Regions from separate parts of the Mesorhizobium sp. BR1-1-6 genome, predicted to be linked through region 2. Evidence: predicted binding sites of a transcription regulator. Region 2 holds the regulator's gene; each other region holds the start of a gene.
What was found. Region 2 encodes PhoB, which activates phosphate uptake and scavenging genes when phosphate is short. Its sites were predicted from a motif close to TGTCATNNANCTGTCAT; they were not measured.

Region 1: the regulator PhoB is predicted to act here: its motif matches at 1,168-1,184, upstream of phnF (phosphonate metabolism transcriptional regulator PhnF).
Region 3: the regulator PhoB is predicted to act here: its motif matches at 2,763-2,779, upstream of LB545_RS20430 (esterase-like activity of phytase family protein).

The regions. Positions count from the first base shown of each region.
Region 1 covers NZ_JAIUHZ010000013.1:57,888-67,561, reverse strand. The annotation lists gene LB545_RS21880 (carbon-phosphorus lyase complex subunit PhnI) at 1-16, opposite strand, end outside; gene phnH (phosphonate C-P lyase system protein PhnH) at 18-629, opposite strand; gene phnG (phosphonate C-P lyase system protein PhnG) at 629-1,090, opposite strand; gene phnF (phosphonate metabolism transcriptional regulator PhnF) at 1,222-1,956, shown strand; gene LB545_RS21860 (zinc-binding alcohol dehydrogenase family protein) at 2,076-3,095, opposite strand; gene LB545_RS21855 (ABC transporter permease) at 3,157-4,125, opposite strand; gene LB545_RS21850 (sugar ABC transporter ATP-binding protein) at 4,122-5,675, opposite strand; gene LB545_RS21845 (ABC transporter substrate-binding protein) at 5,738-6,733, opposite strand; gene LB545_RS21840 (aldo/keto reductase) at 7,068-8,066, opposite strand; gene LB545_RS21835 (UxaA family hydrolase) at 8,177-9,674, opposite strand, start outside.
Region 2 covers NZ_JAIUHZ010000001.1:59,739-69,412, reverse strand. The annotation lists gene LB545_RS00355 (PAS domain-containing protein) at 1-700, shown strand, start outside; gene pstS (phosphate ABC transporter substrate-binding protein PstS) at 1,218-2,276, shown strand; gene pstC (phosphate ABC transporter permease subunit PstC) at 2,342-3,331, shown strand; gene pstA (phosphate ABC transporter permease PstA) at 3,335-4,186, shown strand; gene pstB (phosphate ABC transporter ATP-binding protein PstB) at 4,183-4,986, shown strand; gene phoU (phosphate signaling complex protein PhoU) at 5,012-5,719, shown strand; gene phoB (phosphate regulon transcriptional regulator PhoB) at 5,739-6,428, shown strand; gene LB545_RS00320 (ROK family protein) at 6,436-7,677, opposite strand; gene xylF (D-xylose ABC transporter substrate-binding protein) at 7,937-8,977, shown strand; gene LB545_RS00310 (sugar ABC transporter permease) at 9,120-9,674, shown strand, end outside.
Region 3 covers NZ_JAIUHZ010000011.1:26,058-35,731, reverse strand. The annotation lists gene LB545_RS20435 (MATE family efflux transporter) at 1-987, opposite strand, end outside; gene LB545_RS20430 (esterase-like activity of phytase family protein) at 1,154-2,644, opposite strand; partial or broken gene LB545_RS20425 (NAD(P)/FAD-dependent oxidoreductase) at 2,957-3,388, shown strand; partial or broken gene LB545_RS20420 (trimethylamine methyltransferase family protein) at 3,388-4,380, shown strand; gene LB545_RS20415 (hypothetical protein) at 4,504-4,818, shown strand; gene LB545_RS20410 (ATP-dependent helicase) at 5,003-7,687, opposite strand; gene LB545_RS20405 (glucose/quinate/shikimate family membrane-bound PQQ-dependent dehydrogenase) at 7,870-9,674, shown strand, end outside.

The DNA of each region.
Region 1 (9,674 bases), on a different contig from region 2:
TTACCGCGACATACATGCTAGGCCTCCGTCGTCTTGATGCGTGTCGTACGCGGCAGGCAGGCGAGGCTGTCATGTGCCGCCAGGATGATGTCGACGCCGCGCGGAAAGCGGTTGATGTTCTGCTTCCACTGCTCGATGAAATGACGCGGCATGAGGGCCGGCGCGATCGTCGCCGTCTTCTCGATGCCAGGACCTTCGAGCAGCAGCGGCGTGCCTGACGTGAGATCGCCGACCTGCAGGATCAATGTGGTCGAGCGGTCGGGATAGTCCTGCGTGCCTTGCGAGAAACCGTCGAGCGCCATCATCTCGGCCGGCGAGGCCACAAAGGCGAAATGCGCGTCGGCCGGGGTGTTGGCCAGCGGCGCGCCGCTGTGAAAGCCGAGCCAGGACATGACCGCTGCCGAGGCATGCAGGGCCGGGTCGAGCCAGAGCGGCGTGTCATTGTCGCACAATGCCAGCGCAACCGCGCCCGATGTCGCCGAAAGCGGCGCCGGCGGGCGGGCCAGGGCCGGCAAGGGTTGCACGCTGCCCGGCCGCGCCATTGCGTCCATGACGGCGCGAAACACCGTCTGGGCGTTGAACACCGGATCGGCGAACCCGCCCTCGATCGATTGCGCTGCGATATCCATCAATCTTCTCCGCGAACCATGGTGAAGAAATCCACCTTCGTTGCCGCCGTTTCGGCGCGGCGCCTTTCTCGTGCCGTGGTCAAGGCAGCCCGCAGCGGCGCGAGAAGGCCCGTTTCGACCGCCTCTCGGTGGGCGGGGTCCTGCCACAGCGCGTCGGCGATGGCCGCCAGCTTCGCCTTCTGCTTGTCGCGGCCGAGCGCATAGCAATGGCCGACCTGTCCGGACGGCAGGCGCACTGTGGCGCGGGTCACGGTGGCCTCGCCGACATTGAACGGCGCGCCGCCGCCGCCGATGCGGCCGCGCATGGTGACCAGGCCGGTCTCGGGACCGCGCAGCAGTTCGGCCTCGGCAGGCAGGCCGGATTCGTTCCAGAGGCGAACGATGTCGTCGCCGCTGGACTGCGCCAGGGTTGCCATGGCCGCCTTGCGTTCGGCCTGGTCGCGCGCTTCCTGTCCTCGCATGAGCAACATCCTTGCTTCTAATTTGTCTATTGATATAGACAACCATACGAATTATACCCATTACCTAACGCGAGTCCATGACGGGTGCGTGACAGGGGCCGGCCAGGGGCGAAACCGTGAACGGAAAACACGTGGCTGACGGTATCGAGCGGCGCAGCGGCGTCTCGTTGTGGCGCCAGATCGCCGACCGAATCCTGCAATCGATCGCTGCCGGCGATTTCGCGGAGAATGCCGCGCTGCCGCCGGAGGTGGCGCTGGCCGAGCGCTATGGCGTCAACCGTCACACGGTGCGCAGCGCCATCGCGGCGCTCGTGCAAGACGGGGTACTGCGGGCCGAGCAGGGGCGCGGCACTTTCGTGCTGTCGCGCAAGCGGCTGTCCTATCCGATCGGCGCGCGCACGCGATTTTCAACCGGCTTGCAGGGCCAGGCGTCGGAGCGGCATATCGTGCTCCTGTCCTCATCGGTCGAGCCGGCCAGCCGGCGCGTCGCCGAAGCCCTGGGCCTTGCCAGGGGATCGGATGTGATTCGCCTGGAGACGCGCGGCGAGGCCGATGGGAAGCCGGTGTCGCGCGCTTCCGGCTGGTTCGACGCCAGGCGCTTCGCCGGCATCGATGTGGCCATGGCCGAGACCGGGTCGATCACCGCATCGCTCAAGCGTTTCGGCATAGACGATTATCTCAGGCAATCGACGGTGCTGTCGGCGCGTCACGCCGATGCTTCCGACCTCGCCGACCTCGATCTGCAGCCGGGCGGCATCGTGCTGGTCACGGTGGCCGTCAACATGACGCCGGACGGCCGGCCGATCCAATTCGCCGAGGCGCGCTTCCCGGCGGAGCGGGTGGAGCTGAAACTGTCGGCGCTGTAGGGCGTGTCGGCCTTATACTAACGCTGGTACCAGACCAGCTCGGTTGTCAGCGGCTTGGCGTTTGGGGGTCGACCTGCGCGGGGCGTCGTCAACTCAGGCCGGGTTCACCGCCTGCCATCTTATGCCCCCACCTCGATCACGGCCTTGATCAGGCCGGATTTCTCATGCGCCCAGCGGGCGAGGTCACGTGGCGTGTCGGCAAGCGTGGTGCGGTGGGTGACGAGCTTGGCCAGCGGCACCGCGCCATCGCGGATCGAAGCGGCGACGTGGTCGAAATCGGCCCTCAAGGCATTGCGGCTGCCGACAAGCGTCATCTCGCGCTTGTGGAACTCGGGGTCGGAAAAGGCGATGTCGTCCTTCACGACGCTGACCAGCACCAATGTCCCGCCATGCGCGACATGAGCGAAGGCCGACTGCACCGAGCCGGTGTTCCCGGTGGCGTCGAAGACCACGTCGAAGCCTTCGCCTGATGTCGCTTCGCTGACCAGATCGGATGCCGCGCCGCGCGACCCGTCGAGGGTCTTGAAGCCGAGTTCATTGGCGGCGAAGCCGAGCCTTTCGCTGCTCATGTCGAGCAGCGTCACGTCGAGCCCGGCGATGCGGGCGAAGATGGCGGTGCCGAGCCCGATCGGTCCGGCGCCGATGACGAGCGTCCGTGCGCCGGGATCGGCACGCGAGCGCCGCACCGCATGGGCGCCGATGGCCAGGAATTCGACGGCCGCGGCATCGGCCAACGACAGGCCGTTGGCTGGATAGAGGTTTTGTTCCGGGACAAGGATCTGTTCGCACATGGCGCCGTCGCGATGCACGCCGAGCACTTCGATCCGGACACAGCAATTGGGTTTACCGTGCCGGCAGGCGATGCATTTGCCGCACGCCAGATAGGGATTGATGATGACCGGCTCGCCCGTGGCAAGACCAACGCCTTCGCCCGCCTCGACGATGGTCCCCGACACTTCATGGCCCATGATGCGGGGGTAGGCGAGGAAGGGATGCTTGCCCTCGAAGATGTGGTAGTCGGTGCCGCAGATGCCGACATGGCTGACCGCCACCAGCGCCCAGCCGGGAGGCGGCGAGCCAGCCGCGGGACGGTCTTCCACGACAAGGTCGCCGGGCGAACGGCAGACAACGGCTTTCATGCTTCAATCCAGTCGGTTCATGGAATCGTCGGCCGATTTTCGACCCGGCCGGCGATCGATTTTACTTGCCACCTCGGCGGCGCAGGCCGTCGAAGTAGACGATGACGATGATCAACATGCCGGTGATGACGCGCTGCCAGAACGTGTTGACGTTGAGCAGGTTGGCGCCGTTGTTGATGGTGGAGAGGATGAACGAGCCGATCAGCGGCCCGTGCACCGAACCGATGGCGCCGAACAACGACGTGCCGCCGATCACCGACGAGGCGATGGCTTGCAGCTCGTAGGTGTCGCCCTGCGTCGGATTGCCGATGCCGATGCGGGACGCGAGCAGCACGCCGACGAAGGCCGCGCACAGGCCGGACAGCACATAGGCCATGTAGATCGTGCGCGGCACGTTGACGCCGGAGAGGCGCGCGGCTTCCGCGTTCGAGCCGACGGAGAAGAGATAGCGTCCCCATCGCGTGTGGTGCAGGAAGACGTAGGAGGGCAGGGCAACCACGATTACCATCCAGAACAGATAGGGGATCCCCAGCAGCGAGCCGCGCGAAAACGCCTGGAACGCGTCGCTGTTGATCGATATCGAATTGCCATTGGTCATCAGGAGACCGATGCCGCGCAGCGAGGTCATGGTCGCCAGCGTGATGATGAAGGGCGGCAGGCCCATCCTGACGATGCCGAAACCGTGGAACAGGCCGATGGCGACCCCCACCAGCAGCGTCGCCAGAACCGCGATCCAGACCGGCCAGCCGGCATTGATCAGCAGCGCGACGATGACGGTGGCGAAGCCGACGATGGCGCCGACGGAAAGGTCGATGCCGCCGGTGATGATGACGAAGGTCTGGCCGACGGCCAGGATGGCGATCAGGGAACCCTGGCGCAGCAGGTTGGTGATGTTGAGCGCCGAGGCGAAGGACGGCGTCGCGACCGCCAGGATGACCCACATCAGAAGCAGCAGGCCAAGCAGCGTCAGCCCGAACAGGGCATTGTAGTTGCGCTTCGGCTTTTCGGCAGGGATCGCCTCGGTGCTCATGTCTGTCCTCCCGTCTTTTCTTGTTTCTCGGCCAGGGCCTGGCTCAGAATGTCCTCGTGATCGGCGGTGCGGAAACCATGCGTGGCCACCAGCTTGCCGCGCCTGAACACATGCAGCGTGTCAGCCAGTTCGTAGACCTCAGGCAGATAGGACGAGATCAGGATGATGCCCGCGCCCTTGGACAACAGCACACTGAACAGCCGGTAGATCTCGGCCTTGGTGCCTACATCGACGCCGACCGTCGGCTCGTCGAAGATGAACAGTTTGGCGCCGTGCGCCAGCCACTTGCCGATGACGATCTTCTGCTGGTTGCCGCCCGACAGGCTGGAGGCCAGCGCGCCGCGCGTCGGCGTCTTGATCCTGAGGTCGGCGATCTGCCGGTCCGCCTCGGCCTTCTCCTGCGCAGACGAGATCAGCAGATTTTTCGATATGCGCTTGTAGATCGGCAGGTTGAGATTCAATGCAACCGGCAGGTTGAGGCACAGGCCCTGGTCGCGGCGGCTTTCCGGTGCCAGCGCCATGCCGAGCTTGATGGCGTCGTGCTCGGAGTTGACCTGCACCTCCTTGCCTTCCCACAACACCTGGCCGGCCGATTTGCGGTGGCGGCCGTAGAGGGTGGTGACGAATTCGCTGCGGCCGGCTCCGATCAGGCCGTAGAGCCCGACGATCTCGCCCGCGCGCACCGACAGAGAGACATTCTCGAAACCCTTGCCGGACAGGTTCCGCGCCTCGGCGATGACGGCGCCCGGCGTGAAATGCTCCTTGTGATAGATCTGCTCGATCGAGCGGTTGATCATCAGCTTGACCAGCTCCGGCTCATTGGTCTCGGCGATGTTGCGGGTGCCGACCAGCGTGCCGTCACGCAGCACCGAGACGCGGTCGGCGAGCTCGAACACCTCCTCCATGCGATGGCTGATGTAGATGATGGTGACGCCTTCACCCTTCAGGCGGCGGATCAGCGTGAACAGCTGGTCGGCCTCCTTGCGGGTGAGGTACGCGGTGGGCTCGTCGAAAATCAGGAATTTGGTGCCGCGCACGGTGGCGCGGGCGGCGGCGATCAGCTGCTGCTGGCCGATGGTGAGATCGCCGAGCACGACATGCGCCGGCAGGTCGAAGCCGAGACCGTCGATGATCTTCTGCGCTTCCCTGACCATGGCTCGCTGCTGGAGGATGCCGAAGCGCGAGTTCTCCTCGCCGAGGAACATGTTGGCGGCGACGGTCAGGTGACGGCAGAGCACGACTTCCTGGTGCACGGCGTTGATGCCGAGCGCCATGGCTTCGTGCGGCGTCGCCAGGGCAGCCGGCTTGCCTTCCCACACAACCTCTCCGGAGGTGCGCGGGATGACGCCGGTCAGGAGCTTGATCAGGGTCGATTTGCCGGCACCGTTCTCGCCGACGATGGCGTGGATCTCTCCCGCCTTGAAGGCCAGGGTCACAGGCTTCAGCGCATGCGTGCCGGGATAGCGCTTTTCCAGACCCTGCAGCTCGAGGATCGTCCTGCCGGGCTCCAGCACGGGGGCCGGATGCAGTTCCTGCGCGGTCGACGTCATGGCAATCCTCCCTGTTGTTTCCGGGGCGCAGAGGCCCCGGAAACGGTTGCGCGTGCCGATACTCAGTTGAGCTTCGGGTTGAGCAGCGCGTCGATCTTGGGATCCTTCATGTTGGCCTTGGTGACCAGGTTGGCGCCGGTGTCGACATTGGTCTCGACCTTTTCACCCTTGGAGGCGGCAAGTGCGGTCTTGATGCCGTCATAGCCCATCCGGTAGGGATCCTGGACGACGAGGGCGGAAATGACGCCATCGTTGAGGAACTTGATCAGCTTCTCGTCGCTGTCGAAGCCAACCAGCGCCAGCTTGCCGCCGAGGCTGTTTTCGGCGACAGCCTGCCCAACGCCCTGCGCCATGATCAGGTTGGAAGCGAAAATTCCCTTGAGGTTCGGATTGGCCGTGATCAGGTCGGTGGCGATGTTGAGGCCGGTGGTGGCCTGGCCGTCGGCATATTTGTCGGCGACCAGCTTCAGGCCCGGATATTTCGCCTTGAGCTGCTCGATGAAGCCCTGCTTGCGCTGTTCGAGCGAGCCGGCGCCAGGCGTGTTGGTGATCAGGGCAACGTCGCCCTCGATCTTGCCGCCATTGGCTTCGCCGATGGCCGCTGCGAGGCCGTCAGCGGCAACGCGGCCGCCCTGGACGTTGTCGGTGGTCAGGAAGGAGGTGAAGGCCTTGGAGTCGGCGCCGGAATCGATGCCGATAACCTTGACCTTGGCTGCGGCTTCGTCGATCGGCTTGCCGAGCGCCTTGAACTCGGTCGGCGAGATGACGATCGCCGCCGGATTGCTGGCAACGGCGTTTTCGAGGATCGAGATCTGGCCGTTGACGTCAGTTTCTGCCTGGGCGCCGAGCTCCGGCACGTTGACGCCGAGATCCTTGCCGGCCTTGCGGGCCCCGGCCAGGACGATCTGCCAGTAGAAGGACGTGGTGTCCTTGACGATGATCGGAATGGTCACGTCCGCCGCCGAAACCGGCGCCGGGTGCATGACGCCGGCAAGCATCGACGCGGCCGCCAGCGCCATGACTGCGCGGCGATTGAGAATGCTGGTCACGAATTTCATGGAATTCCTCCCTAGGTCGCCCGGTGAACGATATGGAAGCTCGGTTCGGATAGGCGTAGCCAAACAGAACTTTATCAATAAAAAACAGTTGCAATATTTTGATAGTGCATCAATCCGGTCGATGCAAGCGGTGTTTATGCCATCCTCGGGGCATGGCGGTCATGACCGCACTGGCGCCTTGCTCTCCCCACGCTGCCCGACGCTTCCGTTTCGCGTGACTAATTTATGGAATATTAATTCCATAAATTAGTCAATATAGAATGCCCGTTCCTTCTCCGGTTCGCGGGATCGTGAAGCCCCGCGATCGCACCTTCACCCGGGCGGGCCGGCGGCTTCATGCCAATTCCTGCACCACGGTGTAGGGGCGATACCTGGCGTAGTCCGCCTGAGGCACGTCGACATCGAGCAGTTCGAGGTTGCGGGTCAGGTTCGCCAGCTTGGCGGTGCCGGTCAGCACGGTGGCGACCGAGGATTCCTGGAGAGGGAACTGGAACGCGGCGGCGGCGAGCGGGTAACCACCTTCGGCCGCGATCCGCTCCATCGCGCCGACGCGGTCGAGCACGTCACCGCTGGCGGGCTTGTAGTCGAAATGGGCGCCCTGCACCGGTCCGGTCGCCAATATGCCGGAGTTGAACACACCGCCGATGACCAGCGAAGTCTGTCGGGCGCGGCAGAGCGGCAAAAGTTCGGCCTCGGCGCTGCGATCGAGCAAGGAATAGCGGCTGGCGAGCAGGATACAATCGAGCGGCGCGCGACGCATCACGTCGAGACATATCCGGACTTCGTTGACGCCGAGCCCGTAGGCGGAAATGACGCCGGAGTTTTTCAGTTCTTCGAGCGCCTTGAGCCCACCGTCCATCAACTGGCGAAAGTGCATTTTGGTCTTCTCGACGCCATGCGTGTACACGCCGATGTCGTGCACAAACAGGATGTCTATCCTGTTTAGACCAAGCCGCGCATAGCTGAAGTCGACCGAGCGCATGATGCCGTCATAGGAATAGTCGTAGTCGAGCGCGAAGGGCAGCGGATCGACATAGGAGTGATCGGGAACCTGATCCTCCGGAACGGGCCGGAACAGGCGCCCGACCTTGGTCGACAGCACATAGGAATCGCGCGGCTTATAGCGCAGGAAGTCGCCGAAACGCCGCTCCGACAGGCCGAAACCATAGAAGGGCGCGGTGTCGAAATAGCGCAGGCCCGCCTCCCACGCGCCTTGCAACGTTTCCATCGCCGCCTCGCGCGAACAGGCGCGGTAGAGCCCGCCGATCGCGGCACCGCCGAAGCTTACTTCGGTGACCTCGAGCGCCGTCTGGCCGATGCGGCGTTTTTCCATGCACAACCTCCGTTGCCCGCCATTATCCGGCGCGGCAGATTCCAAGACCTCAAGCCGCAGCATTCCAGGAAAGCTCGTGGCCACTTTCCGGACTGCGCGACTTCAAAGAGCTAGAGCGTCGCGCCGAGATGCCAGGGCACGAACTCGTTGTCGCCGTAGCCGAAATCCTCGCTCTTGGTCTTGCGGCCGGAGGCCGTCTCGACGATCAGTTCGAAGATCTCGCGGCCCATGCCGGCGATGGTCTTCTCGCCGGAGGCGATGACGCCGCAATTGACGTCCATGTCCTCTTCCATCTGATGATACATGGTCGAGTTGGTGGCGACCTTGATCGACGGCGTCGGCCGGCAGCCGAAGCAGGAGCCGCGGCCGGTGGTGAAGACGATGATGTTGGCGCCGCCCGCCACCTGGCCGGTGGCGGACACCGGGTCGTAGCCGGGCGTGTCCATGAACACCAGCCCGCTGCCGGTGACCTTTTCGGCATAGCCGAAGACGCCGTTGAGCGGCGTCTGGCCGCCCTTGGCGACCGCGCCCAGCGATTTCTCCAGGATGGTGGTGAGGCCGCCGCGCTTGTTGCCGGGCGAGGGGTTGTTGTCGATCGAGGCGCCGTGCTTGGCGACGTGGTCCTCCCACCACTTGACGTAGCCGTCGAGCTTCTTGGCGATCTCGGGCGTCGCGGCGCGATAGGCGAGCAGATGTTCGGCGCCGTAGATTTCCGTCGTCTCGGAGAGAATACCGATGCCGCCGACGCCGGCCAGGATGTCTACGGCAGCGCCCAGCGCCGGATTGGCTGTGATGCCTGACATGCCATCGGAGCCGCCGCATTGCAGGCCGACGACGATCTCGCTGACCGGGATGGGTTCGCGCTTGAGCTGGCCGACTTCCTCGGCGATCTCGGCCAGCACGCCCATCGCCTTTTCGACCGATTTGCGCGACCCGCCGGCATCCTGGATGTTGAAATGGCGTTTACCGGCGGCCGCACCCTTCTGGCCGTACAGCGTGAGCTGGTTGACCTCGCAGCCGAGCCCGACCATCAGCACACCGCCGAAATTGGGATGGCGGGCATAGCCGGCCAATGTGCGGTGCAGCACCATCATCCCGTCGCCGGTGGCGCTCATGCCGCAGCCCTGGCCGTGGACGATCGGGACGAAGCCGTCGATGCCGGGATATTTTGGCAGCAGCGTGCGGTTGGCTGCGTCGGCGATGGCGTGGCAGACGGTGGCCGAACAGTTGACGCTGGCGATGATGCCGATGAAGTTGCGCGTGCCGGCGCGGCCGTCGGCGCGGCGATAACCCATGAAGGTGCGGGCGCGGTCGGCCTCGGTCGCATGCTCGGCCTCGCTTGGCGGCACCACCGGCAGGCGGCCGGCCTCGAACACCAGATTGTGCGAATGGACATGCTCGCCGGGCGCGATGTCCTGCGTGGCGCGGCCGATCGCCTGGGCATATTTGACCACGGCGGACCCGGCGGGAATCGGCTTGATCGCCACCTTGTGGCCGGGCTCGATGACGGCGGCGGCAAGCGCGCCGCCGGGCAGCGCGGTGCCGGTCTCGATGCGGCCGTTGGCGACCGCGACATTGTCGGCTGGGGACAGAAGAATTGAGTTGGAG
Region 2 (9,674 bases):
CGGGCTTGCCGACACGCCGATCATCATGCTGACCTCCGTCGACCAGTCGCTGGCCAACACCAGTTACCGCGATCTCGGCATTGATGCCCAACTCATCAAGCCCGCACGCTCCTCGGTGCTTCTGGAAACGCTGGTCGCCACCATCCAGCGGCATCGCCACGCCACGGATGTCGCCCGGCCGCTTGCTGTCGAGGGAGGCGGCGGGAACAATCCGCAGTCACCGCCACCGGCGGCAGGGCAACGCGCGTTGCTGCAGCCGCCGCCGGTCAGGCCTCGGCTTGCCGCGACTGGCGGCGAGCAGCGGCTGGACATCCTCGTGGCCGAGGACAATGAGGTCAACCAGATGGTCTTCACCCAGATCCTCGGCGAGACCGGCTACGGTTTCGAGATCGTCGGCAATGGCCGCAAGGCGCTGGACGCTTTCGGCAGGCTCAATCCGTGCATGATCCTGATGGACGTCTCGATGCCGGAGATGAACGGGCTCGAGGCAACCGCCGCCATCCGCCGGCTGGAAGAGGAAACCGGCACGCATGTGCCGATCGTCGGGGTCACCGCGCATGCGCTCAAGGGCGATCGCGAACGCTGCCTGGACGCCGGCATGGATGACTATCTGCCCAAGCCGATCAGCCCCAGGGCCCTGCTCGAAAAGGTCGAGCGCTGGGTCGGCGCCGGTCGCCAGGCCCGGCGCAACGCGGGATAGACTTTGCGCCTTCGGCCGGATTGCGGCGAGAATCACCCGGGGCCGGCTGCAGCCCTTCGAGCAAGACTATGGTGCGATCGCACCATATCAAAGCCTGCGTCCAGCCGGGACAATGACGGCATCGAATTTCCGCTCTCTTCTAGTTACGGGCGGGAGCAGCGACCGCCAGTATGAAGCAGCGTCAATCTACCCCAACGGACCTGTTTTTGGCGATGGCCCGGCCAAGACATCCTCTGGCCTCGAGCAACGCGCTCCCGTCCGGCTTTTCTTCGATCAGCGATCCATGCCGAATCCGATGGCTGTTTGGGTGGCCGGATCGCGCAAGTCCCTGATTCCCGAAGGCAAACCGGCGCCATGCCGCAGCCGCTAATCGCCATCGCCTTTCCAAGCGCCGGCGACGCGTTACCGGGCTGACACGAAACTGTCATGCGACTGTTATAATCGAACGCTATTGGCCTCAGCGGGCGCTGGCAAGGAATGGCGCCGAGAGACCATCTTCCGAACAGGAGCAGGCCATATGAGACATTTCATCCGCTCGGCGGCCGTTGCGATCGCAATGGCTGCGGCGTCCACCCTCACCCTTTCCGCGGCAATGGCAGCTGACATCTCCGGTGCCGGCGCCACCTTCCCTTACCCGATCTATGCGAAGTGGGCCGATGCCTACAAGAAGGAGACCGGCATCGGTCTCAACTACCAGTCGATCGGCTCGGGCGGCGGCATCAAGCAGATCAAAGCCAAGACCGTCACCTTCGGCGCTTCCGATGCGCCGCTGAAGGGCGAGGATCTCGAATCCACCGGACTTGCACAGTTCCCGATGGTGATGGGCGGCATCGTTCCGGTCGTCAATCTCGAAGGCATCAAGCCGGGCGAACTGGTGCTCGACGGCCCGACGCTGGCCGATATCTTCGTCGGCAAGATCACCAACTGGAATGACGCGGCGATCGCCAAGCTCAATCCCGACGTCAAGCTTCCCGACCAGGCGATCGCCGTCGTGCATCGCTCCGACGGTTCGGGCACCACGTTCAACTTCAGCTACTACCTGGCCGACGTCAGCGCCGACTGGAAGTCGAAGGTCGGCGTCAACACCGCGCTCGAATGGCCGGTTGGCATCGGCGCCAAGGGCAATGAAGGCGTCGCCAACAACGTCTCGCAGACCGGTGGCTCGATCGGCTATGTCGAATACGCCTACGCCAAGCAGAACAAGTTGACCTATGCCGACATGATCAACAAGGACGGCAAGAAGGTCGAGCCGACGGCGGCGGCGTTCTCGGCGGCGGCGGCCAATGCCGACTGGAGCTCGCAGCCTGGTTACGGCGTCATCCTGGCCAACCAGCCGGGCGCCGAATCCTGGCCGATGACGTCGGCGACCTGGATCCTGGTCTACAAGAAGCCCGGCGACGTGGCGGCGACCGGTGAAGCGCTCAAGTTCTTCGCCTGGTCCTACGCCAAGGGCGACGACATGGCCGGGGCGCTGGACTACGTTCCGATCCCCGACGCGGTCGTCAAGAGCGTCGAGGACATGTGGGCCAAGGACATCGTCGGCGAAGACGGCAAGCCGCTCTATTCCGCCATGTAATCCCTGCTGAACGAGGAGGGCGCTTCACGGCGCCCTCCCTGTCTTCCTTGAAACGCGAGGGCCAGATGACCGCCGTCTCCGAAGCCATGCCATCGTCGGCCGCCATGCGGGCCAGGGAAGCGACGGTCCGACGCTTCGCGCTCACCGATACGATTTTCCGGACGGCGACACGCTTTTCCGCCATCCTCGTCCTGCTCATCCTCGGCGGCGTGGCGATTTCGCTGTTTGCCGGCTCGTGGGAAGCGCTGTCGAAATTCGGGTTCTCCTTCCTGACGACCGAATCGTGGAACCCGGTCACCGAGAATTTCGGAGCGCTGGCCCCGATCTACGGAACCATCGTCACCGCCGCCATCGCCATCCTGATCGCCGTTCCCATCGGCATCGGCATCGCCATCTTCCTTACCGAACTCTGCCCGCGGCCACTCCGGCGCCCCATCGGCATCGCCGTCGAGCTGCTTGCCGGCATACCCTCCATCATCTACGGCATCTGGGGCCTGTTCGTGTTCGCGCCGTTCCTGCAGACGACGGTGCAGCCCTTCATCATCAAGCTTTTCCACGACGTGCCGGGACTCTCCAGCCTGTTTGCCGGCCCGCCCTACGGCATCGGCCTTCTGACCTCGGCGCTGATCCTTGCCATCATGGTCCTGCCCTTCATCACCTCGATCACCAAGGATGTCTTCGACACGGTGCCGGCGGTGCTGAAGGAATCGGCCTACGGCATCGGCTGCACGACCTGGGAGGTCACGCGCCGCGTCGTCATCCCCTATACCCGCGTCGGCATCATGGGCGGCGTCATGCTCGGCCTCGGCCGCGCGCTCGGCGAAACCATGGCGGTAACCTTCGTCATCGGCAACGCCCACCGCATCAGCGCCTCGCTGTTCGCGCCCGGCACGACGATCTCGGCGACCATCGCCAACGAGTTCACCGAAGCCGACGGCGATCTCTATACGTCTTCGCTGGTGGCGCTCGGCCTGATCCTGTTCGTCATCACTTTCCTGATCCTTGCCCTTGCGCGCTACATGCTGCTGCGCATGGACAGCCGCACGGGAGCCTGACCGATGTCGACGGCCACATCGCTTCACAATCGACGCAAGCGCAGGAATGCCGTGATGATGACGCTATGCGTCGCGGCGGCGGGCATCGGCCTGGCCTGGCTGGCGCTGATCCTCGGCGCACTGCTCTATAAGGGCCTGTCGGGTGTTTCGCTCTCTGTGTTCACCGAAATGACACCGCCGCCCGGCGATGCCGGCGGCCTGCTCAATGCCATCTACGGCAGTATCATGATGACAGTCATCGCCGTCATCGTCGGCACGCCGATCGGTGTCCTCGCTGGGACCTACATGGCCGAATATGGCCGCTTCTCGCGCCTCACCACCGTCGTGCGCTTCATCAACGACATCCTGCTGTCGGCACCCTCGATCATCGTCGGCCTGTTCGTCTACGAGCTGCTGGTGCGGCCGATGGGACATTTCTCGGCGATTGCCGGTGCCGTCGCACTGGCCATCCTGGTCATCCCGGTCGTCGTTCGCACCACGGAGGACATGCTCAACCTGGTGCCGAACGCCCTGCGCGAGGCCGGCGCCGCGATCGGCGCGCCGCGCTGGGTGGTCATCCGCTCGGTCGCCTACCGTGCGGCGCTGTCGGGCATCGTCACCGGCATATTGCTGGCCATCGCCCGCATTTCCGGCGAGACGGCGCCGCTGCTCTTCACGGCACTCAACAACCAGTTCTGGTCGAGTAATCTCAATGCGCCGATGGCCAGCCTGCCCGTCACCATCTTCCAGTTCGCTCTCAGCCCCTACGAGGAATGGCAGCAGCTGGCGTGGACCGGCGCACTCATAATCACCCTTACGGTTCTCGGGCTGAGCATCTTCGCCCGCAGCCTTACCGGACGCAGAGAGGACAGATGAAACCGATGTTGTCCACCGAATTGAACACGCCCGAAGTCGCGGTCGAGAAAGCCAAGATCGAGGTCAAGAATCTCAATTTCTACTATGGCCAGTCGAAGGCGCTGAAGGATATCAGCCTGTCGCTGCCCGAGCGCAGCGTCACCGCCTTCATCGGGCCTTCGGGCTGCGGGAAGTCGACGCTGCTGCGCGTCTTCAACCGCATCTACGAGCTCTACCCGAGGCAGAGCGCCGAGGGCCAGGTGCTGCTCGACGGCCAGAATATCCTCGACCGCTCGCAGGACCTCAACCTGCTCAGGACCAAGATCGGCATGGTGTTCCAGAAGCCGACGCCGTTCCCGATGTCGATCTACGAGAACATCGCCTTCGGCGTCAGGCTCTATGAGAAGCTCAGCAAGGCGGAGATGGACGGCCGTGTCGAGCAGGCGCTGAAGCGCGCGGCACTGTGGAGCGAGGTCAAGGACAAGCTCAACGCCAGCGGCCTCAGCCTTTCGGGCGGCCAGCAGCAGCGCCTCTGCATCGCCCGCACGGTGGCGGTGAAGCCGGAGGTCATCCTGCTCGACGAGCCTGCCTCGGCGCTCGATCCGCTGTCGACCGCCAAGATCGAGGAGCTGATCGATGAGCTGCAGGCCGACTATACGATCGTCATCGTCACCCACAACATGCAGCAGGCGGCGCGCGTGTCGAAGCAGACCGCGTTCATGTATCTGGGCGAGTTGGTCGAGTTCGACCGCACCGAGAAGATCTTCACATCGCCCCGCGAGAAGCGCACGCAGGACTATATCACCGGCCGCTTCGGCTGATCCCAGGCATACGAGGACCAAGATCATGGCCGAACACACAGTCGCAGCCTTTGACGAAGATCTCGGACAGATCAGCAGGCTGATCCGCGACATGGGCGATCTCGCCTCATCGATGGTCGGCGGCGCCACCAAGGCGCTCCTGAATTCCGACAACGCGCTCGCCCAGCGCGTCGTCTCCGACGACGCCATCATGGACGCGCGCCAGCGCGAACTCGACGACCGCGCCATCACCCTGATCGCCAAGCGGCAGCCCATGGCGGACGATCTGCGCCATGTCGTCGGCTCGATCCGCATGGCGGGCGATCTCGAACGCATCGGCGATCTCGCCAAGAACATCGCCAAGCGCGTCGGCACCGTCGGCCTTGCCGCCACGCCGCGCGACCTGTCGCACTCCATCGACGCCATGGCGCAGCTTGTGCTGATCCAGGTGCAAGGCGTGATCGAGGAGTATGCGGCGCGCGATGCCGCGGCACTTGCGAAGCTGCGCGCCGACGATGAACGCATCGACGTCAAATACACGTCGGTCTTCCGCGAGCTGCTGACCTACATGATGGAGGATCCGCGCAACATCACCGCCTGCACGCATCTTTTGTTCTGCGCCAAGAATCTCGAGCGCATCGGCGATCACGTGACCAACATTGCCGAAAATGCCTATTATGTGCTGACCGGCACGCAATTGCCCGCCAATCGCCCGAAGCAGGACGAGACGGCGATGTCGGCGCCAGCGGCTTGACGGCAGGGGTGACCAGTCGATGATCGCGCCACGCATCATGGTGGTGGAGGACGAGGAGCCGCTGGGTGTGCTGCTCCGTTACAATCTGGAATCGGAGGGTTATCAGGTAGAGGTGGTGACGCGCGGCGACGAAGCCGAGATCCGCTTGCAGGAGAATGTCCCTGACCTTCTTGTGCTCGACTGGATGGTGCCGGCGGTGTCCGGCATCGAGCTCTGCCGCCGTCTCCGCATGCGGCCCGAGACTGAGCGGCTGCCGATCATCATGCTGACGGCGCGCGGCGAGGAAAGCGACCGGGTGCGCGGTCTCTCCACCGGCGCCGACGACTATCTGGTCAAGCCGTTCTCAACGCCGGAATTCATGGCACGCGTCAAGGCGCTGCTGCGCCGCGCCAAGCCCGAAGTTCTGTCCAGCGTGCTCAAGGTCGGCGACATCGTGCTCGACCGTGAATCGCACCGGGTCTACCGCAAGAAAAGCGAGATCCGGCTCGGGCCGACCGAGTTCCGCCTGCTCGAATTCATGATGCGACATCCCGGCCGCGTGTTCTCGCGCAGCCAACTGCTCGACAATGTCTGGGGCGAAACGATCTATATCGACGAGCGCACCGTGGACGTGCATGTCGGCCGGCTGCGCAAGGCGGTCAACAACGGCCGCATGCCTGACGTGATCCGCACCATTCGGGGCGCGGGGTACGCGATCCGCGAAGACTAGGGATATGTCACGCAACGTTCTCGCCTATGCCTGATTTCGCCTGTGCCCCCGGCGCGAAAATTTCCTGGTCGACGAAGGTTAGCGCGCGCATGGCGCAGCCCTCGCGGATCAGCGGCAGTTCGTTCGGCTCGGTGTCGAAGGAAATCGATTTCGAGTGCTGGCCGCCGGCGGTCTGGGCAATGGCCTCGCGCAGAGCCGGCTCGATCAGGTCGAAGGCGGCGGCGCTGACGCCGACCATGGCGACCGGCGCCGGATCGATCAGGGCGAACAGGCTGCCAAGGCCGTAACCCAGCGCCTCGCCGGCCTTGCGGTAGGCTTCGCGCTCCGGCCCGTCCTTTTCGCGCGCCGAGGCCGCCAGGGTGCGCATGTCGGCGTCGCTGACGTCGACGGGCTGGGTGTCCTCGCCAAGCTGCCTCGCGTTGCGCCAAATGGCATAGTTGCCGGCATAGGCCTCGACGCAGCCGCGCCGCCCGCAGCGGCAGAGCGCCCCGCCGGGGCGATGGATCATGTGGCCGAACTCGCCTCCGGATGAATGGGTGCCGGTGAACAGTTCACCCTTCAGCACCAAGCCCATGCCGATGCCGTGCGACAAAAGTATGGCGATGAAGTCGTCGCGGTAGCGCTGGGGATCGCGCCAGCGCAGCGCCACCGCCATCATGTTGCAATCGTTCTCCATGGTGGCGGGAATGCCGAACTCGGCCTCCAGTATGTCGGCGAAGGCGATGTCGGTCTGCGGCGTGATCGGCGACCACAGCATGGCGCGCGCATCCGTGTCGGTGATGCCCTGGATCGCCAGCGCGATACGGGCGATGCTGCCGACGTCGAGGTCGGGATCCTCGAACCGCCGCCTGACGATGGCCACGCATTCGCCGATCAGCGCCTCGCGCGACAGGGTCAGCGTGTCCAGCCGGCGCTGCTCCTCAGATATCACCTGGCCGGCATAGTCGATGACTGCGACGGAGAGGAAATTCAGCGACAGCACAACGGTCATCACCGCCGCGGCTTCAGGGTTGAGGCTGAGGCCGACCTGCGGCCGGCCGCGTTTCAGCGCACCGGCCTCGCTCGGCTTGCTCTGCGCCAGGATGCCTTCGCCAATCAGGTCGGAGGAGATCGCCGATATGGTGGAATGGCTGAGCCCGGTGGTCGCGGCAATCTCGGTGCGCGAGGGCTGCCCGGCACGGCGCACGGCCGCGATCACCATCGCCCGGTTGCGTCGGCGCAAATCATCGTGGCGGATTCCGACCGACATGTTTCTCGCATCCTCCCCGTCGCCGCGTTCTCTCCCCAGGATCCCGACGACCGTCAAATACTGGCAGAACCGGCCTTGGCTGTCATTATTTATTCCGGAGCTCGAAAAAAATTCACGAGGACATCAAAATACATCAGAATCGACGTTGACAGTGTTCCGACGATGGACCAGTGTTTTTTCGAGGCTCGAAAAAATAGAGCCTTTGTGCCGGCCTACGGGCCTGTTTGGTCGCGCCATACGCGGCGCAGGGAGGATTAAGATGAAGAGATTCACAGCCGCCATCCTGGCGGGTGTCGCCATGTCGCTGACGCTCGCGTCGGTCGCGCAGGCGAAGGACAAGGTCATCGGCGTTTCCTGGTCGAACTTCCAGGAAGAGCGCTGGAAGACCGACGAGGCCGCCATGAAGAAGGCGATCGAAGCCGCCGGCGACAAGTATATTTCCGCCGACGCCCAGTCCAATCCCGGCAAGCAGCTCACCGACGTCGAGAGCCTGATCTCCCAGGGCGCCAATTCGCTGATCATCCTGGCGCAGGACGCCTCCGCCATCGGCCCGGCGGTGCAGAAGGCGCTCGACGAAGGCATTCCGGTCGTCGGCTATGACCGCCTGATCGAGAACAAGGACGTCTTCTATCTCACCTTCGACAACAAGGAAGTCGGCCGCATGCAGGCCCGCGAAGTGTTCAAGGTGAAGCCGGAAGGCAACTACGTCTTCATCAAGGGCTCGGGTGCCGATCCGAATGCCGATTTCCTGTTCTCGGGCTCCATGGAAGTGCTCAAGGACGCCATCGACAGCGGCAAGATCAAGAATGTCGGCGAAGCCTATACGGATGGCTGGCTGCCGGCCAACGCGCAGAAGAACATGGAGCAGTTCCTGACCGCCAACGACAACAAGGTCGACGCGGTGGTCGCGGCCAATGACGGCACTGCCGGCGGCGTCGTCGCGGCGCTGACGGCTCAAGGCCTGGCCGGTACCGTTCCGGTCTCGGGCCAGGACGGCGACCACGCGGCGCTGAACCGCATCGCGCTCGGCACGCAGACCGTGTCGGTGTGGAAGGACGCGCGTGAACTCGGCAAGAATGCCGCCGAGATCGCCTCGCAGCTGGCCGACGGCAAGAAGATGACCGATATCGCCGGCGTCAAGGACTTCACAACGCCCGGTGGGAACACCGTCAAATCGCTGTTCCTGACCCCGGTTGCGATCACCAAGGACAATCTCAACGTCGTCATCGACGCCGGCTGGATCAAGAAAGACGAGGTCTGTGCCGGCGTCGCGGCGGGCAGCGTAGCGGCCTGCAACTGATCCTCCATTTCATGCGATGAACGCCGCGGCTGCCAAGCCGCGGCGTTTTTTCAAGAAAATTTGTTTTTCCGCCCCGGGCGGGTAACTTCTAGGCTGGCTTCCGTCATCCCGCATCGGACGGGCAGGCCGGTGGGAGAAAATCATGACCGATACGACGTCCAACCCGCAGGCCGACACCGCGCGTGCGTCGGAACTCGGCGCCGTCGCCCGGTTCCTTAAGGCGACCGAGATCGACACGCGCATGCTCGGCATGATCGGCGCGCTGCTGCTGATCTGGATCGGGTTGCATGTCTTGTCCAGCCTGCGTCTCGGCGTCAATCCGCTCGATTTCGACAGCCGTACCTTTCTCACGCCGCGCAATCTGTGGAACCTGTCGGTGCAGACCTCGGCCGTCGCCATCATGGCCTGCGGCATGGTGCTGGTCATCGTCATGCGCAATATCGATCTGTCCGTCGGTTCCGCCGAAGGGTTGATCGGCATGGTCATGGGCTTCGCCCAGGTGCATTTCCTAGTGCGCTTCGTCGGGCTTGAGCTTGGCAACCCATGGATCTGGGTGCTGGCGCTGGTCATCGGCCTGGTGCTCGGTCTGTTGATCGGCGCCTTCCAGGGCTTTGTCATCGCCTATCTCGAAGTGCCGGCCTTTATCGTGACGCTGGGCGGGCTTCTGGTCTGGCGCGGTGCGGCATGGTGGGTTACC
Region 3 (9,674 bases), on a different contig from region 2:
TGCGATGCGGCTGATGCGGTCCCAGCGGCCGGCGCCGACGTTCTGCGCCGCCATCGAGGACACGGCCGCGCCGATGGCGAGCGCGGGCATCTGGATGTAGGTCCATAACTGCGCGGCGATGCCGTAGGCGGCGGCCACCTGCGAACCGTAGGAATTGACGATGCCCATCACCGTCAGGGCCGCGGCCGAAATCACGATCATCTGCAAACCCATCGGAACGCCCTTGAAGACGACGACGCGCAGCAAGGCGGGGTCCGGCCGCAGAAGCGCCAGATTGGCGCCGGCCAGACGCAGCGGGTGCTTGCGGACATAGAGCACGATCAGGATAGCGATAACGCTCACCGTCTGGCCCACAAGCGTCGAGGTTGCCGAGCCGGCGATGCCGAGCTCGGGGAACGGCCCGATGCCGCGGATGAGCAGCGGGTTCAAGATGATGTCGAGCACGACGGCGAGCGCCATAAAAAAGAACGGCGTGCGCGAATCGCCGGCGCCGCGCAGCACCGTCATGACAAAGGACAGAAGGTTCATCATCGGCACGGCGACGAAGATGATGCGCAAATAGGAGCGCGCCAGCGGCAAGGCGTCGGGCGGTGTGCCGAGCGCGCCCAGAATGGCGTCTACCCAGATCCAGCCGCAGACGGCGAACAGCACCGAGACGAAGAAGAAGAAGGTGGCGCTGGTGCCGACGATGCGGCGCGCCTCGAGTAGGTCGCGGGCGCCGACCGATTGCGCCACCAGTATGGTGGCCGCCATGCCGATGCCGAACACCGTGCCGAGGATGAGGAACAGCACCAGATTGGCATTGGAGGTGGCGGTGAGCGCGGATTCGCCGAGGAAGCGGCCGACCCAGACGGCGTTGACCGAGCCGTTGAGCGATTGCAGCACGTTGGAGCCGAGCACCGGCAGGGCGAACAGCAGGAGCGTGCGCGGAATGGGGCCGCTGGTCAGGTCACCGGTGCGCCGGCGCGCGGGCATCTTTTCATCCATGGCGGCAATCCGGCAAAGCTGGTTCTTTTGAGTCCGGCACGCAGGATACCGCAGGCCCGACCGGGATGCACCCTGGAGAAAGGAGCGATGGCGGGTAAGGCACGCCGTCGTGCATCCGATCATGCTTGTCGGGCCGGAGGCCCGCCTGGCGCCTCCGGCAAGATGCTTACTTCCTGGCGAGGCCGGGAAGCGTGACCTGAAAGACAAGGAACATGGTGTCGACATCGGCGCCGTCCTCGGCCTTGTAGGGCGCGCCGACCTGGAAACCGTCCTGGGCGAGGAAATCGTTGTCGTTGGCGACGAACAGGAAATAGTCGTCGGGCAGCTTCGGATCGAGCACGCTCGCCAGCGACATCGCTTCCCACTTTTCCGAGAGGTTGTCCTTGTCATTGGGCGCGCCATTGTGCAGGCCGAAGCGGGCAAGCTCGGCCTTGTCGTTGATGTCGATGAACGGCGTCAGCCTTGCCGGCGTCCCCGACGGATCGAGCACGCCCTTGGGCGCCACCGGCTTGTCGGCGGCATCGAAGGGACCGCCGGCGATGTCGGTCGCGCCGGAAAGGTCGACAATGTCGATCTTGCGATACAGCGACTCTTCGCCCTTCAGGCCCTGGCCATTGCCGCTGTCGCGCGCCAGCATCAGGAAAGCCGTGTCCGACAGCGCCACGATCTCGCTTTGCGCAGCCACCTTGGTCTTGCCCTTGGCGTCCTTGAACACCGGCAGCGGCACGACATATTCATGTGCCAGCTTGAGATGGGCAAGATCGGAGGCGTCATAGACCAGCGCCCTGGTGTTCTGGCGCGTCGAGGCCGAATCGCCGCCGTCCTGCCGGGTCGCCGACTGCAAAACCGCGATCACGAACTTGCCGTCCGGCGTCATTGCCATGCCTTCGAGGCCCTGATTGTTCTGGCGGCCGGTTTCGGGATCCTTTGGGTCGGGTTCGGCAGCACCTGGGCCCGGATTGTCGGAAGCAAAGTTGGCCGTGCCGTGGCGCATCGGCACGAGCGCGGCCGGAGGCTGGGTCGCCGACATCAGACGGCCGTCGGCGGAGAAGCGGTAGATGTCGGGACCGTATTCGTCGGAGACGAGCATGGTGCCGTCGGGCAGCCGCACGATCGCCTCGTTGTCGAGCGCGAGCTTGCCATTGTCGGCCTGCGGCAGGACAGGCATGTCGCCGGCGGCGGGACGCACGCCGTTCAGCGGGTCGAGACCGCTGGCGTCGGCGCCCTTGTCGTCGGTCAGGAGCATGGTGTCGGCGAGCGTCGCCTTGACGCCGGTCTGCTCCTGGCCGGCCGCGGGCGCGGCACCTGGCGCCACCGGGGCGAACTCGATGTTGATCGTGTTGAGGCGCGGCCGGTAGTCGGTGGTACCGACGACGTTATAACCGCGGTCGGGCAGCAGCCACAGCGAGCCTCTGTAGGTGCCGGCATCATGCGTCCAGCCCGCGGTGTCGATCGACATGCCGGAGCCGGAGCCGAAGGTCTCGCCGAACCTGTCGCGCTGGCCGGCCGGGATGCGGCCAACCCCCACCAGCCCCTTGTTGACGAAACTGGCGCCGCCGACGCTGGCCGAGCTGTCGGCGAAGGCGGGCAGCGAAACGGCCGAGGCCGCCAGCGCGGCGACCAGCAGCCGCAACGAGAATGAGCGTAGATGCGTCATGGATATCCCCTTGATAACAAAGCGCCGGGACGGCGGAATTCTGAGGTTGCCTGGCGGCGGCGAGGCTGCCGCCCTGGAGGGCCGCTTGTGCCCTCGGCAAGCGGTCTAAGGCGCGAACATGATGCTTGCATGACAGTTGGTGACGCATTCGCGTCGGCCCGCCGCGACGCTGCTGGGGAAGTGCGGCCGCGCCAAAAAATCGATCGTTCCGACACAGGTTCGACAGCGTCCAGGAGCTGTTCGTAGTACTAGACACTCATGTACAGTACGTATATGGTTCCGGTTTCGAACAGTCCGTGGAGGAGGGAAGCCTTGAAGTCTCACTACCGCGCAGTCGTCATCGGGGGAGGAGTGGTGGGCGCTTCGGTGCTCTATCACCTGGCGCGGTTCGGCTGGTCGGATGTGGCGCTGATCGAGCGCGCCGAACTGACGGCGGGGTCGACTTGGCATGCGGCGGCGGGGTTCCACGCGCTCAATGCCGACCCCAATGTCGCCGCGCTGCAGGATTACACCATCAACCTTTACCGCGAGATCGAGGCCGAATCCGGCCAGGACGTCGGGCTGCACATGACTGGCGGCGTCAACATAGCCAGCGATCCGGCGCGCTGGGAGTGGCTGAAATCGGCCTGGGCGGTATTCCAGTCGGTCGACATCGAGACCGCCCGGCTGGTGACGCCTGACGAGATCAAGGCAATCTGCCCGATCGTCGACGTCACCGGCGTGCTTGGCGGCCTCTACGATTCCGGGCGCAACTGACCCTGTCGGACAAGCTTCCCTTCATCTTCGCGCGCGGCACCCCGCAGGTCGACGATAGTTTCGACATGATCAGGTTGGCGCGCGGGCTGTCCGAGGACGAGTTCCGCTCGGGCGCCCATTGCTACACCGTCATCAACACCAATTCGCCGCGCCAGCTCGACATCCCGATGGCGCAAGGCATCATCGACTTCGCCAGGGCGGGCCAGGTCCTGATCATCACGCCCTTCTGCCTGGCGGGTGCGATGGCCCCGATCACGGTGGCCGGCGCGCTGACGCTGCAGCATGCCGAGGCGCTGGCCGGGTTGACGCTGGCGCAGATCGTGCGGCCGGGCGCTCCTGTCGTCTACGGCTCCTTCTCCTCCAATGTCGACATGAAATCGGGCGCGCCGGCCTTCGGCACGCCGGAGCATATCAAGGCGACGCTCGGAGCCGGCCAACTGGCGCGCTTCACCGGCCTGCCGTGGCGTTCGGGCGGCGGCAGCGCGGCCAACATCTCCGATGCGCAGGCGGCGCATGAGACGCAGTTTGCGCTGTGGGGCTCGGTACTGGCAGGCGCCACCGTGTGCATCCATGCCGCCGGCTGGCTGGAGGGGGGGCTGAGCGTTTCCTTCGAAAAGCTGGTCACCGACATCGAGGCGTTGCAGACGGTGGCTGAACTGTGCGCCGCCACGCCCGGCGACGACGATGCCATCGGCTTCGAGGCGATCGCCGAAGTGCAGCCCGGCGGCCATTTCTTCTCGGCAGGTCACACCATGGCGCGCTACCGCACCGCTTTCTACGAGCCGCTGGTGGCCGACTGGTCGAATTTCGGCAACTGGACGCAGGCCGGTTCCAAGACCGCAACCGAACGCGCCACCGGTATCTGGAAGCGCATCCTCGCCGATTTCGAGCCGCCGGCGACGGCCATTGCCACGTCGGCTGTGCTCGATGATTTCATCGCGCGTCGCACCGAACAGGGCGGGGCGGCGCCGGTGTCGTGAGATAGCCTGTTCCTCTCATCGTCCTGAATTGTGGGTGCGATCCGGAACCTGCTGCACCTCTCATGCATTCATGGCACGGCCGGTGCCTGCTCGCATTGCGAGCCATTGAGGGAGGACGACCACATGGGTTTCGACCAGTACCACGAACCGCCCGAAGAATTGTCGCAGGAGGTGCGAACCTTCGCCCGCATGATCACCTCGCTGATCGAGGAAGCGGAAGCGATCTCCTGGTATGAACAGCGCATGTCGGTGGAGAAGGACCCGCAGGCCCGCGCCATCATGAAGAACGCGCAAGGCGAGGAGTTCAAGCATTTCGGCATGGACCTCGAATTCCTGCTGCGTCGGAAGCAGGACTGGCGCGCGGAACTGAAGGAAATCCTGTTTACGACGGGAGATATCGTCAAGGCCGGCGAGGCGGGCGAGAAGAAGGTGGATTGAGCGGTCCGGCCCGGGTGACTACCGAAAGTTCCGTTCACTTCGGACGTCCACGCTATTGGAATTCATTCCAATCAATTTTGGCTGTGAAATCGCAAATATAATAGGGTCAAAATCTACTTCGATTTTCACAAGAAAACCTCAGGATTTTGACCAGCTCCTTACCCGAGCCAGTGTCCATTTTTTCTCACACAGCCGCGACAAACCCATCCAGCACGCGTTTCTGGCCGGCCTTGTCGAAGTCGATGGTCAGCTTGTTGCCCTCGATGGCCGCGATGTTGCCGTTGCCGAATTTCTGATGGAAGACGCGGTCGCCGACGTTGAAGGGGGACGGCGTGTCGGCGACGGATTTGGCGACCAGTTCGCCGTCGATGGTGCGGCCCTTGATGCTCGTGCGGCCGGCGCCGTAGCCGCTGTCGGTCTCGCCATAGCCGATGCGCTCGATCTGGTGGCCGGAGCGCGAGCCCCAGTTGCGATCGGTCGCTTCGGTGCGGTTCTGCTGCGCCCGCTGCCAGCCCGGCGTGGCGTAGCTGTTGGAGAAGGCGCCGGATTTTTCGGCGCCGACATTGTCGAAGCGCGAGGCGCCATAGGGGTTCTGGCGGCCGCCCCGGCCGGAAGCGAACGAGCCGCCGCCATAGGAATTGCCGTAGCCGCCATAGGAGTTGCCGCTTTCGGCGACTTCGACATGGGTTTCAGGCAGTTCATCGAGGAAGCGGGAGGGAATCGTCGATTGCCACAGGCCGTGGATGCGGCGGTTGGAGACGAACCAGATGTGCAGGTTCTTCTTGGCACGGGTCACGCCGACATAGGCCAGCCGGCGCTCCTCCTCCAGGCCGGAACGGCCGCCTTCGTCCAGCGCGCGCTGGTGCGGGAACAGGCCTTCCTCCCAGCCCGGGAGAAAAACGGTCTCGAATTCGAGGCCTTTGGCCGAATGCAGCGTCATGATGTTGACGGCGTCGAGTTCGGCGTTCTGCTCGGCGTCCATGACCAGAGCGACATGTTCGAGGAAGGAGCGCAGCGATTCATACTCCTCCATGGAGCGGATCAGCTCCTTGAGGTTCTCCAGCCGGCCGGGCGCTTCGACCGAACGGTCGTTCTTCCACATGTCGGTGTAGCCGCTCTCTTCCAGGATGGTCTCGGCCAGTTCGGTGTGCGGCGTGGTTTCCAGCGCCTTCTGCCAGCGTTCGAAATTGGCCGCGACCTCGCGCAATGCGGCGCGCGGTTTGGGCTTCAATTCATCGCTCTCGGCGAGCTTGGCGGCGGCTTCCAGCATCGGTACGCGCAGCGCGCGGGCCGTGTCGTGGATCTGGCGGATGGTGGTTTCGCCGAGGCCGCGCTTGGGCACATTGACGATGCGCTCGAAGGCGAGATCGTCGGCGCCTTGCGCGACGACGCGGAAGAAGGCAAGCGCGTCGCGGATCTCCATGCGCTCATAGAAGCGCGGGCCGCCAATGACGCGGTAGTTGAGACCGAGCGTGACGAAGCGGTCCTCGAACTCGCGCATCTGGAAGGACGCCCGCACCAGGATCGCCATGTCGTTGAGATTGTGCTTCTGGCGCTGATAAGCCTCGATGGTCTCGCCGACAGCGCGTGCTTCCTCCTCGGAATCCCAGGCGGCGTGGACGTTGACCTTGCCGTCCTCGGGATCGTCGCGATCGGTGAACAGCGTCTTGCCGAAGCGGCCTTCATTGTGGGCGATGAGGTGCGAAGCGGCGCCGAGGATATGCGCGGTGGAACGATAATTGCGCTCCAGCCGGATGATGGTGGCGCCGGGAAAATCCTTGTCGAAGCGCAGGATGTTGTCGACCTCCGCGCCGCGCCAGCCATAGATCGACTGGTCGTCGTCGCCGACGCAGCAGATGTTTACTTTGTTTTCGCTCACGGGCTGTTCCGCGCCTGCCGGCGCGGGCCCGCCCCCTCTTTTCTGCGCGCCTTCGGCGTCGCGGGAGGGGCCTCGCAAAGGCTCGGACGCCCGGTCGGGCTTGCGGCCTTCGGCCGAATGCAAATCCGTAGACGTCGCGCTACGCCCGCTATTTGGCCGCTGCGCCAGGAGCCGCAGCCACATGTATTGCGCGGTGTTGGTGTCCTGGTACTCGTCGACCAGGATGTATCTGAACCGCTTGTGATACTCCTTCAGCACGTCCGGATTGGCGCGGAAGATGCGGATCGGGTGGCAGAGCAGATCGCCGAAATCGCAGGCGTTCAGCGTCTGCAGGCGCTCCTGATAGGCCTTGTAGAGCTCGCGGCCCTTGCCGTTGGCGAAACTGCGCGCATCGCCCTCGGCGATATCGGCCGGGCCTTGCCCCTTGTTCTTCCAGCCGTCGATCATCTGCGCGAACTGCTTGGCCGGCCAGCGCTTGTCGTCAAGGCCCTCGGCCTGGATCAATTGCTTGATCAGCCGCACGACGTCGTCGGTGTCGAGGATGGTGAAGTCGGATTTCAGCCCGGCAAGCTCGGCGTGCCTGCGCAAGAGCTTGACGCCGATCGAGTGGAAGGTGCCGAGCCAGGGCATGCCCTCGACATTGCCTTCGCCGATCAGGATGCCTATGCGCTGCTTCATCTCGCGCGCGGCCTTGTTGGTGAAGGTCACGGCCAGGATCTGCGAGGGAAAGGCTTTTCCGGTCGCCAGGATGTGGGCGATGCGGGTGGTCAAGACGCGCGTCTTGCCGGTGCCGGCGCCGGCCAGCACCAGAACGGGACCTTCGGTGGTTTCCACCGCCAGCCGCTGCTCGGGGTTCAACCCCTTGAGATAGTCGGGCGCGTTGTTGTGGCCGCTGCGGGCAGCCATGGCGCGCGCGGCGATGCCCGACGGGGCGGTGGGCCGCGCATCGGGTTCATCGAAAAAGGGCATGTCTTCGGAAAAGCCGGACATCGCCCCCGAATGTAGTGATTCGGTGGAGAAAGACCAGAACTGTCTACGTTTTGTTCCACTCCTGATTGTTTCCGGCCTGCTTGACAGGCAGGGCGGGTGAGGGAAAGCTGCGCAAAGGGCAGGGAGGGGATCCTGTTGCCCACGGCCGCCTCGAGGCGCGCAACAGTCGAAGGAGTATCATCTTGGCTGTCACCATCACCTCCCTCATCCTCTTCCTCATCGGCCTCGCGCTTGGCGCCGGCGGCATCTGGTTGGCTTCACTGGGAGGCAGCTGGTACTACATCATATCAGGCATCGCCTTCCTCATCGCAGCATGGCTGCTCTACCGGCGCAGATCCACCGCGCTCTGGCTCTACGCCGCGATCGTGCTGGGCACGCTTGCCTGGGCGGTCTGGGAAATCGGCTTCGACTGGTGGGAACTCGGGCCGCGCGGCGGCATCATCGTGCTCGGCGCGTTGTGGCTGCTGACGCCGTGGGCGAGGCGGGGCCTTGTTGGTCCCGATGGCCGCGCGCCGCTCATTCTCGCCGTTTTGGCGTCGCTGGCGGTCGCCGGCTATTCAATGACGACCGATCCCAAGGATATTGCCGGCAATCTCGACACCGACAAGGTGACCCCGGCGGCCGATCTCGGCGGCGACATACCTGCCGGCGAATGGCACTTCTACGGCCGTACGCCCTATGGCCAGCGCTATTCGCCGCTCGACCAGATCACGCCGGAGAACGTCGCCAACCTGCAGCCGGCCTGGACTTATCGCACCGGCGACGTGAAAGGTCCCGACGATGTCGGCGAGACCACCTATCAGGTGACGCCGCTGAAGATCGCCGATACGCTCTACATCTGCACGCCGCACAATTTCGCCATCGCCATCGACGCCGCCACGGGCAAGGAGAAGTGGCGCTACGATCCCCAGGTCAAGCTCGACAAGGACCGCCAGCACCAGACCTGCCGCGGCGTCTCCTACTACGCCGACGCCAAGATCGGTGCCGGGCAGCCTTGCGCCGCGCGTGTCTACCTGCCGACTTCGGACGCGCGGCTGATCGCGCTCGACGCCGCCAACGGTCAGGTCTGTCCGTCCTTTGCCGAAGGCGGCACGCTGAACCTTCTGACCGGCATGCCTTATCCCAAGTCCGGCTATTACTATTCGACCTCGGCGCCGCTGATATCGGGCGGCAAGATCATCGTCGGCGGCGCGGTCAACGACAATTATTCCACGCAGGAGCCGTCCGGCGTCATCCGCGCCTTCGATGCCTCCACGGGCGCGCTGATCTGGAACTGGGATTCCGGCAATCCCGACCAGACCACGCCGCTGGCGGCAGGCCAGACCTACACCGCCAATTCGCCCAACATGTGGTCGACGCCGAGTGCCGACGAAAAGCTCGGCCTGCTCTACATACCGCTCGGCAACCAGACGCCGGACCAGCTCGGCGCCGGCCGCAGCGCCAACGTCGAGAAATTCTCCTCCTCGATCACCGCGCTCGACCTCAATACGGGGCAATTGAAATGGGTGCGCCAGACCGTGCACCATGACCTGTGGGACATGGACGTGCCGGCGCAGCCGAGCCTTGTCGACATCACCAAGGCCGACGGCACGGTCGTGCCGGCGCTGGTGGGGCCGACCAAGCAGGGCTACCTCTACGTGCTCGACCGGCGCACCGGCGAGCCGGTCATCCCGGTCAAGGAAGTGCCGGCGCCCGGCGGCGCCATCGAAGGCGACCACACATCGCCCACGCAGCCGGTGTCGGACCTTTCCTTCAATCCGCCGCCGCTGACCGATGCCGACATGTGGGGCATCACCATGTTCGACCAGCTGGCGTGCCGGATTGCGTTGCACAGGCTGCGCTACGAGGGCCGCTACACGCCGCCATCGCTGCAGGGCACGCTGGTCTATCCCGGCAATTTCGGCGTCTTCAACTGGGGCGGCGTGGCGGTCGATCCGGTCCGGCAGGTGCTGTTCGGCATGCCGACCTATCTCGCCTTCACCTCCAG